DNA from 3 places in the Arthrobacter sp. DMZ02-1R genome. Region 1 is predicted to be linked to each of the others. Evidence: predicted binding sites of a transcription regulator. Region 1 holds the regulator's gene; each other region holds the start of a gene.
The links. Region 1 encodes Rex, which represses fermentation and respiration genes when NADH is low (regulators of the CRP and FNR family bind a similar motif). Its sites were predicted from a motif close to CTTGTGAANNNNTTCACAAG; they were not measured.

Region 1 (5,647 bases):
GCCGCCTCGTCAGCCAGGCCGAGAAGCACAAGGAAGACCTGCTGATCGTCATGCGGGCCTACTTCGAGAAGCCGCGCACCACGGTCGGCTGGAAGGGCCTCATCAACGATCCCCACCTGGACGGCAGCCACGACATCGCGGCCGGGCTCCGTGCGGCGCGTGGATTCCTGCAGCAAGTCACGGCCCTCGGCCTGCCGACGGCCACAGAGTTCCTGGAACCCATCAGCCCGCAATACATGGCCGACCTCGTGGCGTGGGGTGCCATTGGAGCCCGTACCACCGAGAGTCAGATCCACCGCCAACTCGCCTCCGGACTCTCCATGCCGATCGGCTTCAAGAACGGGACCGACGGCGACCTCCAGGTAGCGATCGACGCTTGCGGTGCGTCTGCCGCACCGCAGGCATTCTTGGGGATCGACGGCGATGGCCGCGCCGCCCTCGTGGCGACCTCGGGCAACCCGGACACCCATGTGATCCTGCGCGGTGGCCGCAAGGGCCCGAACTACTCCGCCGCCGACGTCGCCGATGCCTCGGGGAAGCTCTCGGCCAAGGGACTGAATCCCCGGCTGATCGTTGACGCGAGCCACGCCAACAGCGGCAAGAACCACCACCGGCAGGCCGAGGTTGCACTGGAGATCGGCGGCCAGCTGGAGGACAACGCGGCTTCGCCGATCGCCGGGGTGATGCTGGAAAGCTTCCTCGTAGGTGGGGCGCAGAACCTGGATGTGGAGCGGCAGCTGGCTGGGGAACAGGACTTGGTGTACGGCCAGAGCGTTACCGACGCCTGCATGGAATGGGACGTCACAGTGTCCGTCCTGGACCAGTTGGCGGCCTCGGCACGCAAGCGTCGTGTGGCAGCCGCAGACTAGCGAAAACCATGCCCACAGTTAGCCGAAACACTTTCACTTTGGTACCAGCAGCCTCTAGAGTATCTAGCACATGGTTGTTTGATGGCTCAGCATCGGCACACCAGGTAATGAATGCTGGGGTTCGCCGCTAACCGCTGAGAGCAAAGGAATATGGGGAAATGTCCGCAGAGACTAACTTCTCGAACGCGCGTTTCATGACAGTGGCCGAAGTTGCCGAAGTCCTCCGAGTTTCCAAAATGACCGTGTACCGCCTGGTCCATTCGGGAGAAATGCCAGCCGTCCGTTTTGGGCGTTCATTCCGTGTCCCCGAAGAAGCAGTGAACCAGTACCTCAAAGGTGCGGTCGTCGACGGACGCTCGGAGACCGCTTGAGACTGGCTTGGTTCCCTTAGGGCCAGCGGTCATTGGGTGCCCCCGATAGGCGGTACCCTGTTAAGGAACGTTTTACGTCATTGTAAGAATCTGTCAGTTGTAAAAGTCTGTTGCTCAGTTCAAGGACCTCACCCAGCAGACAGAATCTCAATCTAGTTTGGTAAGGAACTTACGTGGGTTCAGTTATTAAGAAGCGCCGCAAGCGTATGGCCAAGAAGAAGCACCGCAAGCTGCTTCGCAAGACCCGCCACCAGCGCCGCAACAAGAAGTAGAGACACTTCCTACAGCGTGAATGCCCGTTGCCTTTCGAGGTTGCGGGCATTTTTGCGTTGATCCCCCCGATGACGCTCGCTCACGTTTGTAGCTTGTTTCGATGACGCTCGCTCACTTATGGGGCCGAATAGTGGAACCCTCCTTCACATCGAGTCGCCCGGTTCATATCGAGTGCAGGAGGGTTCACCATTTCGCCGAAAGATCTGCAGGAGGATCGGCCAAAACCGGCACAGAAGTGAGCGAGGATGACCGGCTAGGTGGTCGGAAGTGAGCGAGCGTCGTCGTGCTCTAGGCCCTGGGGCTGCGGAACTTGGAGAAGCCCCGCCAGAGGCCGTACACGGCCCCTCCGACGGTCGCAGCTTTGAGGCCGAGCGTGGCTGCCCGGCGGCCGGAACGGAAGTCATAGACGGGCCAATTGTTCTCCCGGGCATGGCGCCGCAGCCTGGCGTCGGGATTGATGCACACGGGGTGGCCCACCAAAGTGAGCAGCGGGATGTCGTTATGTGAATCGCTGTACGCCCAGCATCGGTTCAAATCCAGGCCTTCTTCGTCAGCAACGCGCTGCACGGCCACGGCCTTGGCCGGTCCATGGAGGATTTCGCCCACCAGGCGCCCGGTGTAGGCGCCATCCTCAACCTCGCCCACGGTGCCCAAGGCGCCTGTCAGCCCCAGCCGGGTGGAAATGACGGTGGCGACTTCGATGGGGGTGGCGGTCACTAGCCAGACCTTCCGGCCAACGCGCAGATGCTGTTCCGCCAAGGCCTTGGTACCGGGCCAGATCCGGGACTCGATCATCTCGTCGTAGACTTCTTCGCCCAGCTCCCGGATATCGGAAACCGTGATGCCTGCCGCGAGGATCAGTGCGGAATCCCGGACTGAATGGACGTCCTCCATGTTTTCGCCCCGCAGGACAAACTTGAACTGCTTCCAGGCGAATCCCGCGGCTTGGGAGAGGGTGAACGCCTTACGTTCGTACATCTTCCGCGCGACGTGGAAGAGGCTGGCGCCCTTCATAAGGGTGTTGTCGACGTCGAAGAATGCAGCTTCGCCGTGTTGGTGCGTTGCGGCCGGCGCGATGGCCACAACAGCGTTCTTCTCGACGGGCATGCCATGAGTCTAGTCAATCGCCCGGCTCCGTGCCGTTCGGTAGGGTGCCCTGCGGTTCCGCGTCGAGCGTTCTTTGGGCTGCGTGACGTTGGGTTGAGGGCTGTTTTCAGGCTGTGTCCACGCCAACGCGATACCGTTGAACCATGCCGAATCCCGACGTCGTACTCCTCACCAAAGCTGACTGCCACCTGTGCGCCGCGGCGCGTGACGCCGTCGAACGCGTGACCTCAAGCCTGGGGCTTGCATGGACTGAGCAGTCGATCGATACAGACCCGACACTCCGCGAACGCTATGCCGAGGAGATCCCAGTGGTATTCGTGGACGGAATACAGCGGGATTTCTGGAAAATCGATGAGGCGAGGTTGGTGCGGGTCCTGAAGAAGGCCTTGGCTGCCTGAACATGCGTCCAATGCTTTGTTGGCAATAGAGTGGGAAAACAAAGCGACGCAATGGAGAAGAACGTGACTGCGCTGGAACCGTCCGCCGAAGCTCTACCCGGGGACGCTGTGCCTGGGGACAAGGACTCTGCCGCGAAGCAGATACCACCTGCGGCCGTGGCCCGGATGACGCTTTACCTCCGCGCACTGAACTCCCTGCTGGGCGAAGGCGTGGAACGGGTTTCTTCCGAGGCGCTGGCCGAGGCGTCGGGAGTCAGTTCTTCCACCCTGCGCAAGGACCTCTCCTACGTTGGCTCCTACGGAACGCGTGGCGTGGGATACGAGGTGCAGTATCTGAGCCGCCACATTGCTGCGGCATTGGGCCTGACCCACGATTGGAAAGTGGCGATTGTGGGTGCCGGCAACCTTGGCAAGGCCTTGGCACGGTACGGCGGATTCGAGTCGCGCGGTTTCGACGTGGTGGCGATCCTCGACGCCGATCCCATGGTCATCGGGAACGAAGTCGGCTGGCTGCGGGTCAGCGATGCCGCGAATCTTGAAACGGTCCTTAAGAGGACCGGCACCAACATGGTTGTCCTGGCACTCCCGGCCGCGGTGGCACAGGACGTCTGCGACCGCGTGATCAGCGCGGGGATCCGCAGCATCCTCAGCTTTGCTCCTGTGCTGCTGCAGGTTCCGCCGTACGTGAATCTACGCAAGGTGGACATGGCCACCGAGTTGCAGATTCTCGCGTATCACGCACAACGGGCACAGACCCCAGGCCAGGCCCTTTAGGCCAAGGCCGGGTCTGCGCCCGTTAGTGTTCGTCGCGGCGTGCCCCTAGGGGCCGAATGGCCTAGCGGCCGTACGGCGCCTGGTTGTAGGGGTTCGCGAAAGGCTGTGCTTTCCGGAAATATGGTGCCGAGCCCGGCAAATACAACAGCACCATCGCGGCGATGCCCAAGAGGATCGTGATGCTCTGGATCAATCCGTAAAGCAGGCCGAACGTGAATGACCCACCAAGAAGGCTAAAGAGCGAAATCGCCGCGAAGACGGTTCCCAAGATCCGGGCCCAGTTCTTACCCTTACGGACCGGGAATGCGACAAGCGCGTAAAGACCCAGCGATATCAGGCCACCGATGATGGCTCCAACGATGATGGCGCCGTGCATGCTTTGCAGAGCGCCGGCGGGAAGCCGCTGGCCCTGCTGGGCAGCGGACTGCTGCATCATGGCCGTAAAGGTGTCTCCGCCGGTGAATGCGAGAACCAGTGCGCTGACGAAAGAGAGGACGCCAGCGGAGACGATCATCAAGAACGCAGTGTTCACCAGTTGCGGGACACCGGACGTCCCAGCGGGTTGCTGGCTGGGCCACGTGACGGGTCCGCTCTGCCCGTATTGCGGGACGGAGGACTGGCCGTACTGGGGCTGCTGCCCCGGCTGCGGAGTTTGCTGACCGTACTGCGGGACGGGGGACTGCCCGTACTGGGGCTGCTGCCCGGGCTGCGGAGCTTGCTGGCCGTACTGGGGAGCCTGCTGGCCGTACTGGGGTGCGGAGGGCTGGCCGTACTGCGGCTGCTGGCCCGGTTGGGGAGCTTGCTGGCCGTACTGCGGCTGCTCAGGTGTGGGGTTTTCGCCCGGAGTGGATGGCGGATACGGAGGGGTGCTCATGGCATTCCTTTGCGTGTCGACTGCAGATACGGCTGCCGGGTGCAACGTGCCCCTGCCCCCAGCTTGGCTTAATTCCACCGTACCCCGGCAGAACAGTGCTCGGGATGATTCACCGCAAGAATTCTGCCCGGACTAGGTTCCGCGGATCTCCCGCGTGTGAATGGTGCCGGGCAAAGGGAAGGCCGCGGGGTCCCCCGGGAACCTGCCGCGGCCTTCGGCTCGAAAAACCGGCTTTAGAGGCGTGTGGCTAAACGGTGCTCTTCACTGACTTGAACCATGCCTGCGAATTGGGCAGCCACATCAGGATGGTTGCCACAAGGCTGATGACGAAGCTGAACCAGTTGTTGCTCTGTCCATTGGCCATGGCTCCTCCCACGATCGAGAGAATCAGGGAGATACCCGCGATGACGGTCAGCGCGAGGCGGGCCCACTCCTTGCCTTCCTTCATCTTCATCGCGAAGACGATCTGGGCGGCCGCGACAACCAGCGCGACCAGTACCAAAAGGAGGACGACGACGGCGAGTCCCGGCGCCAGCGCGAAAAGCACCACGGAGCCAAAGAGGCCGAGCAGGCCACCCAGGAGGCCCAGGAGCCCGCCAATAAGCCAGATCCAGTACGAGACCTTCAGCTCGATGGGCATTCCAGTGACATTGAACATGCCGGAAAAACCGCCCTTGGGCAGGATATCGTTGAAGTTCTTTGGACCGTCAGTGGGCATCTCGAAGTGGAAACCTTCGCTGTGCCCGGGTTGGCCCGTCGGAGGGGTGCCGGGGGCTGGCTGCTCGTAACCGGGGGCTGGTTGCTGGTAGGACGGGGGCGCTTGGTAGGAAGGGGGTGCTGGGTATCCCTGCGGAGGCTGGTAACCCGCAGGAGGGACGGTGCCGGGCTGCTGAGGCTGAGCTCCGGGCTGCGATGGCTGGGCACCGGGCTGCTGAGGCTGAGGAGCTTCGTTTGGGTTACTCATGGCATCACTTTAGACCT
Region 2 (5,647 bases), 1.5 Mb from region 1:
TTAGGCAGAAGGTGACCTTGTCCCGAGCTCCGGGAGTGTTGGGCCAAGGGGCGAGGTCGAGTCCCGGCGTGAGGCAAAAGTTCCGCGGCTGTCCGGCTACGTCTGTGGCCTCGAGCCTCAGCCGGGATCCGTATCGAGTCGTTTCGCGCTTCCTGACGATGGCTGTCACTTGCTGCCACGGGACGTCTCCGACGGCTAGTGAGCGAACCCGGCGGTAGGTTACAACAGACCAGCGCAAGTAGAGGCCGGCCGCGATAATTCCCAAGGCCGCCGCCACGGACATTGGCCATGGCTGGCTCCAGCTGCCGGCGTCGTGTCCGACGATCGTGAGGAAATCATTCGGGCTGTCGGGATAGACGTTCAGGGTCACGGACGACCCCGGGCCGGGAATGCCCACACACTTCGTGTTTGTATCGACCGTGCCGTGCTGTCCCTGACCGTTCAGTGCGAAATCAACGTCCACAACACAATGGTCGGACCTGTTGCGGAACTCATTCTGGGCTGCGACGACCCCGGGCACGTGGACGCTCGTGTAGGAGACCCTGATCAAGGTTCCGACGCCGTAGACAGAACCCATCACCATCGCGGCGAAAATAAGCAGCGCCGCCGTCCTCCACAGCAGAAGCCTGGAGCGAGGCCAGCTGCGTTGCCAACCCGGGAACACGATGTCCGGTGAAACGTTTGTCGAGCGCAGTCGTAAACCTTCCGGCAGGCTGACGGAATGGGAAGGCATCTGTGATGACCCTGCTGACACGTACTCTCCCCAAAAAGCTGATCTGATCGGTCTGTACAACGTACCGCGATACCGGACGGGCGGTGCGCCGCGGGCTCCTGAAGTCGAGGCCACGACGCAACTGTCAAAGCACATCAGTACGGATGTCTGAGCTTCAGCTACGGCGTTGTTGAGCTGTCGTCCCGAGATCTAGCCCCACTCCAGTAGATCCGTGGGTATCTCCGTCTTGGCCGCCGGCCTTGTCGGCGCGATCCATTCGCCCGGGTAATTCCCTGCCGGCTCTGGCGGCGCATGGCTGCCGACTGTGCAGCTCATGATCTCGACCCACTTGCGGTGAGGGATCCAGCAGCGCACCGTGTCGCGGTATTGCTGGAATTCTTCGCCGAACCGTTCCTCGAGGTCTGATTCCTCGAGCGGCCTGATGGCGTAGTTCCACAGCAACGAGCCAATGACGGCGTAGGCGACCACGAGCCATGACTGCAGGATGACACCGATTGCGGCGCCCTGAAGTATGCCCGCGGCCGCCATTGGATTACGAATCCAGCGATACGGGCCTGCGATGACCAGACGGTTGGGCATCGCCGATGGCAGCGGCGTGCCATCTCCCAGCGTCGACATCACTACTGCCGACGAGATGCCAAGGGCGCTGGCCAGTACGAGAACCGCGACGCCGACAGGACCTGCAAACGATGGAAACGGGAGCGCCACTGCCCAGCGCTGTTCGAGAATCGTTATGGCAAACGGAATCACCGCCAGGAAGAAACCCCAGAAGAGGACGATTTGCCCGAAGGTTGAAGCCACGTGGGCTGCAGTGGTCGGCCGGACGACGGCGGGACGGAATGCGAACGGACCGCGGAGGATCCACATAGTCGGTACGCGCCCCAGCAAGACGAGACAGAGCGCGATCAGTGAACCCGCGGTGGCAGCACCCATGCTTAGCACGCCCCAGCCCGCTTCGGTTGTGATTGTGGCGTATGCCGTCAGCGCGACGGCGACGACGCCCGTCCAGCCAGTAGTCACTGCCGCGGCGGCCTTAACGCCAAATGCCGCCACGACCGAGGCCGCGACGAACAACGGAATGTCAAAGACAGCGACCGCGACCGGGTCGAGGTTACCGAGGGTCGCCTCCCGCACCACGGGCGACACGAAAACCGCGGCCCACCAGGAGAAACCGGCAGCCGCCTGCATGGCGAAATAAGCCCGACCCCACCGAACCAAGCGCGTCACTGACCCACCCTAAACATTAGTAGTCCCTGTCGAAGTCAATTTTGGCCTCAGCCTACCGAATTCGACCGCGACGTCTGTCAACGAGCGGAATGCCACGCACCGCCCCCACCCCAAAAAATCCCCGGACCTACAATGGAGACATGCCGGACATTGAGCGGTGGCCCACCGGGCGCCTGTTGTCTACTGCGGCCCGGCTGGTGGAGCACGCCTGGGATGAAAACCTCAGGTCGATCGGCCTTACCCATGCTGGCGTCATAGCGATGGAAGTCCTTGCAGCCACAGGTCCCATCACCCAGACCAGGCTGGCTCAGATTGTGCGGGTGCAGGCCCAGACCATGGGCCAGACCCTCAATAGACTCGAAGCCCACGGCTACATCACGCGCCAACGCAGTTCCGAGGACCGAAGGATGCACGTCGTGTCACTGACCGACACCGGCATGGATGCGCTGGAGCGGGCTGCCGAATCGGAGCAGCAAGTCCTCGCCCAAGTGTCCATCGATACCTCGATGTTCAGGCAAGAGTTGAAAGTACTCGTGCGCGAGCTGGCAGTCCGCCAAGCACCCGCGGGCGTCACTGCCGGCGTCCCCTACGCCCCCGCGCGGGGCGAAGACTAATCGCGCAGTGAATGGGAAACGTCGACGGCGGCCCGCCCACCGCGCGCTGTCCCCTCACCGCGAGCGGCCAATTCGTCCAAGACCGCGTCGTACCAGGACTTGACTCTTGACAACCTTCTCAAGGACCGCGTAGCTTGAATCGTATCAATGAAACGATTCAAACAATCAAAAATACATTGATCTGAGGCCCGAGACTCCCGGGCTTCACGCTGGACAACACGGAATGCGAGAACCAACCATCATGAAAGACGTAGCAACGGCGCTGGGCCGGTTGGAAGAGCTGGCCATCGAAGTTCCCTCGTGGGCCTACGGCAACTCCGGCACACGCTTCAAGGTGTTCGGCACGCCCGGCACGCCGCGGACCATCCAGGAGAAGCTCGCGGACGCCGCGAAGGTCCACGAACTGACGGGCCTCTCACCGACGGTGGCCCTGCACATCCCTTGGGACAAAGTGGATGACTACGCTGCCCTCCGTGATTACGCTGCCAGCCTCGGCGTCGGACTGGGGACCATCAACTCCAATACGTTCCAGGACGACGAATACAAGTACGGCTCCCTGACGTCCTCGGACGCATCGGTGCGCCGCCGGGCGATCGACCACCACCTGGAATGCATCGACATCATGCACGCCACGGGCTCCCGGGACCTGAAGATCTGGCTGGCAGACGGCACCAACTATCCGGGCCAGGATGACATGCGCGGCCGCCAGGACCGCCTGGCCGAATCCCTGCAGGAGATCTACGCGGGACTTGGCGAGAACCAGCGTCTGGTGCTGGAGTACAAGTTCTTCGAGCCGGCTTTCTACCACACCGACGTTCCGGACTGGGGTACCTCTTACGCGCAGACCCTTGCCCTGGGGGAGAAGGCCTTTGTCTGCCTGGACACCGGCCACCATGCCCCGGGCACCAACATCGAGTTCATCGTCATGCAGTTGTTGCGCCTGGGCAAGCTGGGCTCCTTCGACTTCAATTCGCGTTTCTATGCCGACGACGACCTGATCGTCGGTGCCGCGGATCCGTTCCAGTTGTTCCGCATCATGCACGAGGTCATCCGCGGCGGCGGCTTCGGTAAAGAGTCCGGCGTCGCCCTGATGCTGGACCAGTGCCACAACATGGAGGAGAAGATCCCGGGCCAGATCCGCTCCGTGCTCAACGTCCAGGAAATGACAGCCCGCGCACTGCTCATCGACGGCGCTGCGCTCACCGAAGCGCAGCGCGAGGGTGATGTCCTGGCCGCCAACGGCATCTTCAACGATGCCTTCTATACCGATGTCCGGCCTGTCCTGGCGGAGTGGCGTGAATCCCGCGGCCTGCCCGCGGACCCGCTGACCGCGTTCAAGGCCAGTGGCTACCAGAAGAAGATCAACGAGGACCGCGTGGGCGGCCAGCAAGCCGGATGGGGCGCTTAGCATGAACATGCAGAACACAGACAACAAGACTGTTGAAGAACTGATCACCCGCTCCAACCGCCTGGGCGCGGACAAGCGGAACACCAACTTCGCCGGAGGGAACACCTCCGCGAAGGGCACGGAAAAGGACCCGGTCACCGGCGAGGACGTCGAGCTCCTGTGGGTCAAAGGCTCAGGCGGCGACCTGGGAACCCTGAAGGCCGAAAACCTGGCTGTTTTGCGCCTGGACCGGCTGCAGGCACTCAAGGCTGTTTACCCCGGCGTCGAGCGTGAAGACGAAATGGTGGCCGCGTTCGATTACTGCCTGTTCGGCAAGGGCGGCGCCGCGCCGTCAATCGACACCGCGATGCACGGACTCGTCAACGCCGCGCACGTGGACCACCTGCACCCGGACTCGGGCATCGCGATTGCGACGGCGGTAGACGGGGAAGCGCTGACCTCCAAGATCTTCGGCGAGAAGGTCGTGTGGGTTCCCTGGCGCCGCCCCGGCTTCCAGCTGGGACTGGACATTGCAGCGATCAAGGAAGCCAACCCGCAGGCCATCGGCACCATCCTGGGCGGCCACGGCATCACCGCCTGGGGAGCCACGAGCGAGGAAGCCGAAGCCAACTCCCTGTGGATAATCGAGCAGGCCGAACACTACATCGCCCAGAACGGCAAGGCCGAACCCTTCGGCGCCAAACTCCCCGGTTACGCCGCACTTTCGGAAGCCGAGCGCCGCGCGAAGGCAGCCGCCTTGGCTCCCGCCATCCGTGGCATCGCTTCGGCCGACAAGCCGCAGGTGGGCCACTTCAGCGACGATCCGCGTGTCCTGGAGTTCCTCAAAGGCGCCGAGCACCCGCGCCTTGGAGCGCTGGGCACCTCCTGCCCGGACCACTTCCTGCGCACCAAGGTCAAGCCGCTCGTCCTGGACCTGCCCGCCGACGCCGGCATTGAGGAGAGTATCGATCGCCTCAAGGAACTCCACGCCGCATACCGCGAGGATTACCAGGCCTACTACGATCGCCACGCCGACGCCGATTCCCCGGCCCTGCGCGGCGCGGACCCGGCCATCGTACTGGTCCCCGGCGTCGGAATGTTCTCCTACGGCAAGGACAAGCAGACCGCACGGGTCGCGGGGGAGTTCTACCTCAACGCGATCAACGTGATGCGCGGTGCCGAAGCCATCTCCTCCTACGCCCCGATCGAGGAATCCGAGAAATTCCGGATCGAATACTGGGCCCTCGAGGAAGCCAAGCTCGCCCGGATGCCAAAGCCGAAGTCCCATGCCACGCGCATCGCGCTGGTGACCGGAGCGGCGTCGGGCATCGGGAAGGCGATCGCCACCCGCCTCGCCGCGGAAGGCGCCTGCGTGGTCATCGCGGACCTCAACCTGGACAACGCGCAGGCCGTCGCGGCCGAACTCGGCGGCGCGGACGTCGCCGTCGGGATCCAGGCTGACGTCACCGACGAAGCCCAGGTGGCCGCGGCGGTCCAGGAAGCGGTCCTGGCTTTCGGCGGATTGGACCTGATCGTGAACAACGCGGGCCTGTCCATCTCCAAGCCGCTGCTGGAAACCACGGAGAAGGACTGGGACCTGCAGCATAACGTCATGGCCAAGGGCTCGTTCCTGGTCTCCAAGGCCGCGGCGAAGGTCATGATCGACCAAGGCATGGGAGGAGACAT
Region 3 (5,647 bases), 1.2 Mb from region 1:
GTCGCCGAGGGCGACCACATGGTCGATCTGCACGGCCGAGCTGCTTTCGGATCCCCTGCGGAAATGGATGTCCTGCCCGACGTAGGGCTCGCGGAGCTCTCCGGATGCAACCCTGCATTTGGAGCCTGCAGTGAACTCCACTGCAGTAAGATCTCGCCTCAGGATGTCGTTCCGGGTATCGCAACCGTTCCGGTCGACGTCGAGCCATGCCTGGCCGAATTCGCTGCGGTCGTAGTTGTCTTTGACGGCACGCCCCTTCACGGGCAGCGTCTCCAGCGCATCGACGGCTGAATCGACGGGGACTGGCTGTACGGGTTCCACCGGCTTCATCCAGGAAGGGTCGACGACGGGCGCTTCCGTGGGTCCATTCCCCGGAGACTCAGCAACGGCGAACTGGCCATCGGTGAAGAACCATGCAACGCCGCCAAGTGCACCCGCGATCAAGACAATCAGCAGCACCCAGGCCTGACGGGACTGGCGGCGGGCACGTCGATATGCAGCCCAAGTGGCGCTCAAGGGATGGGTTCCTTTCGAGGAGGAATACGTCCCTTGAGACTAGGTCAGGGCACCGACCACCGGCCCCGATATCCACAGTGTGGAGGACAAGTCACTGCCTCGGAACAATCTCAGCGCAGGCAACACGAGCAGTCGGTTATTGCTCCCTGGTGACCCGTTTCAGGTCCTCGGCCGCGAGCTGAAGAAGTGACTCCAGTTGGACAACGCGGTCCTCGGCGATATCCCCCGCCGCGAATGCCACCTTGGCTTCGTCGAGCAGGCGCTGGGCTTCCTTGAAGTTGGCGCGCGCCACGTCCAGTGCGTGTTCCAGGGTTGTGTCATGTTCCAGAATCTTTTCGCGTTCCATGCGTCCATTCTGGTCAGGTTTCCCGGCTGATACCAGCGCATCAGCCGGGAAACCCTGTGTGTCTTTTCTGGCCTAGACCGGAAGCTGCTAGACGACGGCGGGCTCCAACGACTTGTTGGGCTCCACCTCAACGGCGACGCTGCGCGCTGGGAACGACGGCGGGTTCACGCCGGCCATTTCTTCCATGACGCGCACTACCTGGCAGGAGTAGCCGAATTCGTTGTCGTACCAGACGTACACTACGAGGTTCTTGTCATTGGCGATCGTGGCCAGACCGTCCACGATGCCGGCACGGCGCGAGCCGACGAAGTCGGTGGAGACAACCTCGGGAGAGTCGATGAAGTCGATCTGCTTCCGCAGCTCGGAGTGCAGCGACATCTCACGAAGGTAGTTGTTGACCTCGTCCTTCGTGGTTCCCGTTTCCAGGTTGAGGTTCAGGATGGCCATCGAAACATCCGGGGTAGGAACGCGGATCGCGTTGCCGGTCAGCGTGCCCTGCAGTTCCGGAAGGGCCTTTGCCACGGCCTTGGCCGCGCCGGTTTCGGTGATGACCATGTTGAGTGCGGCCGAACGTCCGCGGCGATCGCCCTTGTGGAAGTTGTCGATCAGGTTCTGGTCGTTCGTGAACGAGTGAACGGTTTCCACATGGCCGTGGATGACGCCGAACTTGTCGTTGAGTGCCTTCAGCACCGGGGTGATGGCGTTCGTGGTGCAGGAGGCTGCGGTCACGATCTTGTCAGAGTCCTCGATGGAGGAGTGGTTGATGCCGTGGACGATGTTCTTGAGATCGCCCTTGCCCGGGGCCGTGAGCAGGACGCGCGCGACGCCCTTGCTCTGGAGGTGCTGGGAGAGGCCTTCGGCGTCGCGCCAGCGGCCCGTGTTGTCGACCACCAGGGCATCCGTGATGCCGTACGCCGTGTAGTCAACAGTGGAGGGGTTGTCCGAGTAGATTACCTGGATCTGGACGCCGTTGGCCGTGATGGTGTTGGCTGCCTCGTCCACGCGGATGGTGCCTTCGAAGGAACCGTGCACGGAGTCGCGCCGCAACAGGCTGGCCCGCTTGACGAGGTCATTCTCGGCGCCCTTGCGGACCACGATCGCGCGCAGGCGCAGTCCGTGGCCGCCACCGGCCTTTTCGATCAGGAGGCGGGCCAGGAGCCGGCCGATGCGGCCGAATCCGTAGAGGACGACGTCGGTGCTGGTCCGGTCGTCCGCGCCGCGGCGTCCAACAACCTCGGCGAGTTCTGCGCGGAGGAAGTCCTCCAGCGGCGCACCCGGAGCCTCGGCCTTGTACTTCTCATTCAGGCGGGCGATGTCGATCGCAGCGGCCCCGAGTTCAAGCTCGGCAAGGGTATTCAGCAGCGGCGCGGTTTCCTCGAGCAGGAGTTCGTCCTTGCTCATCCGGCGCGCAAACCGGTGGGCTTTCAGGATGTTCATCGACGACTTGTTGATGAGGCTGCGCCCATGAATGCTCGTGACCACGTTGTTTTCACGGTACAGCCGGCCGATCACCGGAATCATGGCCTCGGCCAGCGCTTCGCGGCCCATCCACGTATCAAGACAAGAATCTGATGACTGGCTCACAGAACTACCTTCCTAGGGTCAGCTACATACGTCCTCGTACGTAGATGGCGGCCGCCCGGAGTAATCCTGCGGCACTGGCATCGGCGGGACTTCGGTCTGCCCGGACACCTCGAACGTTGCAAAGAAAAACCGCCGGCTGCGAACGCAGAACCGGCGGTGGAACTTCTACGTTCAGTGTCCATTCTAAGGTCTGACACGGGAAGCTTTGGCAGCCGGGACGCGTGAATTCACTCACACGCGGCTGAGGGATGGGTTGACCGATACGCCGGGTTCTGTCCTCCCCCGCCGTTGCCGGCGAAAGAGTGGCGGCCATCCATCTACGAACGCCGTTGCCGACGCCCTCCAGCAGCCTACCCGGACACTCGGGCGAGCAGCCCTCGATCGTGCCCTGTCTGGCCTTGCTCCGGGTGGGGTTTACCTAGCCTCCCTGGTCACCCAGGGAGCTGGTGGTCTCTTACACCACCGTTTCACCCTTACCTGCTAGCGGCTTGTGCAGGCACAAACAGCTGCCGGCGGTCTGTTCTCTGTGGCACTGGCCTGCGGGTTACCCCGAGTGGGCGTTACCCACCACCCTGCCCTGTGGAGCCCGGACGTTCCTCGAGCCACTCACGTGGCGCGCGGCCGCCTGGTCAACCCATCCGCCCTACAGTCTACCGGCGTCGGGCCCTCTGCACTGCCGGACTGTGCTGACCCGACACAGGTGCACCCGGCATTACCGCTAATATCGACAAGTGCTGATTCTCCTGCCGCCTTCCGAAGGCAAGACCCCCGCTGTCAAGGGCCCCGCCGTCGAATGGGAGTCCCTGAGTTTTCCGGAACTCAACAGCTACCGGGCCAAAGTGTTCGACGCCCTGGGCTTGGTCAGCGCGCACGAGGACGCCCTCACCTTGTTGGGCGTGGGCGCGTCGTTGAAGGACGACGTCGAACGCAATACCCGGTTGCACGAAGAACCGGCCGCGCCCGCCCACCAAGTGTATTCAGGAGTTCTCTACGACGCTCTTGGGTACAAGACCCTGACGCCTGCGCAGCGCCGCAAAGCGGCGGAGTCGATCCTCGTGGTGTCCGCCCTGTGGGGTGCCATTGGCTTCGGCGACCGCGTGCCCGCCTACCGCTTGTCCATGGGAACCGCATTGCCCGACGTCGGACGCCTCGCCTCATTCTGGAAGCCGCAGCTCACGCAGGCCCTTGCTTCCAGGGTGGAGGGCGAGCTGCTGGTGGACTGCCGTTCCAGCACCTACGCCGCGGCGTGGGCTCCGCCCGCGGAGCAAACCGTCTCCGTCAACGTCTTTTCCGAGACGAACGGCAAGCGCACCGTCGTCAGCCACTTCGCCAAGCACACCCGCGGCGAACTGGCCCGGCATCTGCTGAGCCGTCGAGGCAAGGCTCCGGCAACCCCGGAACTGCTGCTCAAGGCCACTTCGGAAATCTGGACCGCGGAATTAACGGAAGGCACGGCCCGCAAGCCGCACACCCTCAGCATCATCCTGCCCAACTAATCCCCACCGCCACCCTCGCCTCGCAAGTCCCCACCGGCTCCCAGCCTTCGCAAGCTCAGGCAGGGACCCTCGCCGATGGGGCCCCACGGCCAGGGAACCCTGGCGGCGTGGGCCCAGGCAACAGGCGCAGGGAAGCCCTCTAGTTCCATTCGGCGGAGCGCACCAGGATGCAGCCGGAATCGGGGCAGAAGACAATCTCATCCTCGGCGGCGGCCTTGACCTCGGCAAGATCGCCGGGGCTGAGCATCATCCCTGAGCCTTCGGACTTGCCGTGGAACAGCCTGGCGGCCCCGACGCCGCGCTTGGCGAGGGTCTTTTCGTAGATAGCCAGCATCCCGGCGTCGAGCCTTTCGGCGAAACCGGACCGCTGCGCGCGCACATCAGTCTCCTCGGCGACGATCTCGGCGATCGCGGCGTCCAGCTCTGCACGGATTCCGGAGAAGGAACCTTGGATGTCATCAACGATCTGCTGTTGGGCGACTTGGCGCTCCCTCAGTCCGTCCAGGCGTTCGAGGATTTCCAGTTCGACGTCCTCAAGGTCGGAGCGACGCTTATTCAGTGATGCGATATCGCTCTGCAACGCAACGAGATCCTTGGAGAGGCCGGTGCCGCTGTTCAGCCTGGCTTCGTCCCGCTCAATGCGGCCAGCGACTTGCTCGACGTCGGTCTCCGCCCGCCTCAACTCGGCTTCGGCGTCGTGGACGGCGAGCTTCGCGGTCCCGAGTGCCCCGTTGGCCACACTGAGGGCGTCCTGAAGATCGGTGATGCGGGGGTCGCTCTCGAGAGTGCGGCGGCGGTTGGCCAAGGATTTGAGCTTCGCGTCCAACCCCTGCAGTTCGAGCAATTTCAACTGTTCCGCCGGTGCTGCCTTGGCCACGCTTACCTCCGCTTGATCGTGCCGGGGAAGATATCCATTCCCGGCCAGGCTCTCAGGCCTGCTTGTCTCGACTCTAGCGCCTAGCGTGCTCCCCTGCCTCGCTATGGTCACCGGGCTCCTCGCACGCCAGGCTTAGCCGGGAGTCAGAATGAAGTCCCAGGGATCGCTATTGGTGGAAGCGACCCGGATCTCGACGTCGTGCCCTTGGTCCGCGAGCACGTTGCCGAGCGCCTCGGCCGCGGCGGGCAGCCATAGCCACTCGCTCGCGAAATGGGATACGTCAATAAGGTACGGCCTGCCGTCAACAGCAGCTTCGCGCGCTTCCGACGCCGGGTGGTGGCGCATATCCGCGGTGACGTAGATGTCAGCTTGGCTCGCCCGGACGGCATCGAACAGACTGTCGCCAGCGCCGCCACATACAGCAACACGCCGTACCAATCCGTCCTTGTCCCCGGCTACACGCACTCCCCCGGCTACCGAAGGCAGAATCTCGAAAACGCGCGCCGCAAAATCGCCGAGGGTCATGAGTTCCGGAAGATCCCCGACCCGGCCGATGCCCTCTTCCGGCAGGCCGTGGGCAGCAGGGGCCAGCGGGACAACATTGTCCAGTCCGAACGCGTCCGCGAGAACATCCGAAACACCTCCGACCGCGGAATCTCCGTTGGTGTGCACGGTCAGCAGGCCGGTACCTGACTCGATGAGCCGGTGGACAGCGAGGCCCTTGGCGCTCGTCGCAGCCACCGAGGTGACGCCCTTAAGCAGCAAAGGATGGTGCGTGACGAGGAGCTCGGCACCCCATTCAATGGCTTCGTCAATGGCGGCGAGGGT

Region 2: the regulator Rex is predicted to act here: its motif matches at 2,678-2,697, upstream of rhaI (L-rhamnose isomerase).
Region 3: the regulator Rex is predicted to act here: its motif matches at 2,665-2,684, upstream of AC3ANQ_RS09820 (glyceraldehyde-3-phosphate dehydrogenase).

The regions. Positions count from the first base shown of each region.
Region 1 covers NZ_CM173230.1:815,967-821,613, forward strand. Annotated here, with positions in the region: gene AC3ANQ_RS03805 (3-deoxy-7-phosphoheptulonate synthase) at 1-869, shown strand, start outside; gene AC3ANQ_RS03810 (helix-turn-helix domain-containing protein) at 1,028-1,240, shown strand; gene AC3ANQ_RS03815 (30S ribosomal protein bS22) at 1,414-1,512, shown strand; gene AC3ANQ_RS03820 (HAD family hydrolase) at 1,802-2,620, opposite strand; gene AC3ANQ_RS03825 (glutaredoxin family protein) at 2,764-3,018, shown strand; gene AC3ANQ_RS03830 (redox-sensing transcriptional repressor Rex) at 3,070-3,792, shown strand; gene AC3ANQ_RS03835 (hypothetical protein) at 3,854-4,666, opposite strand; gene AC3ANQ_RS03840 (hypothetical protein) at 4,914-5,630, opposite strand.
Region 2 covers NZ_CM173230.1:4,228,081-4,233,727, reverse strand. Annotated here, with positions in the region: gene AC3ANQ_RS20135 (hypothetical protein) at 1-733, opposite strand, end outside; gene AC3ANQ_RS20130 (methyltransferase) at 923-1,921, opposite strand; gene AC3ANQ_RS20125 (MarR family winged helix-turn-helix transcriptional regulator) at 2,101-2,574, shown strand; gene rhaI (L-rhamnose isomerase) at 2,816-3,982, shown strand; gene AC3ANQ_RS20115 (bifunctional aldolase/short-chain dehydrogenase) at 3,984-5,647, shown strand, end outside.
Region 3 covers NZ_CM173230.1:1,997,316-2,002,962, reverse strand. Annotated here, with positions in the region: gene AC3ANQ_RS09830 (HNH endonuclease family protein) at 1-516, opposite strand, end outside; gene AC3ANQ_RS09825 (hypothetical protein) at 653-862, opposite strand; gene AC3ANQ_RS09820 (glyceraldehyde-3-phosphate dehydrogenase) at 950-2,446, opposite strand; RNA gene rnpB (RNase P RNA component class A) at 2,692-3,083, opposite strand; gene AC3ANQ_RS09810 (YaaA family protein) at 3,178-3,942, shown strand; gene AC3ANQ_RS09805 (zinc ribbon domain-containing protein) at 4,082-4,819, opposite strand; gene AC3ANQ_RS09800 (Nif3-like dinuclear metal center hexameric protein) at 4,952-5,647, opposite strand, start outside.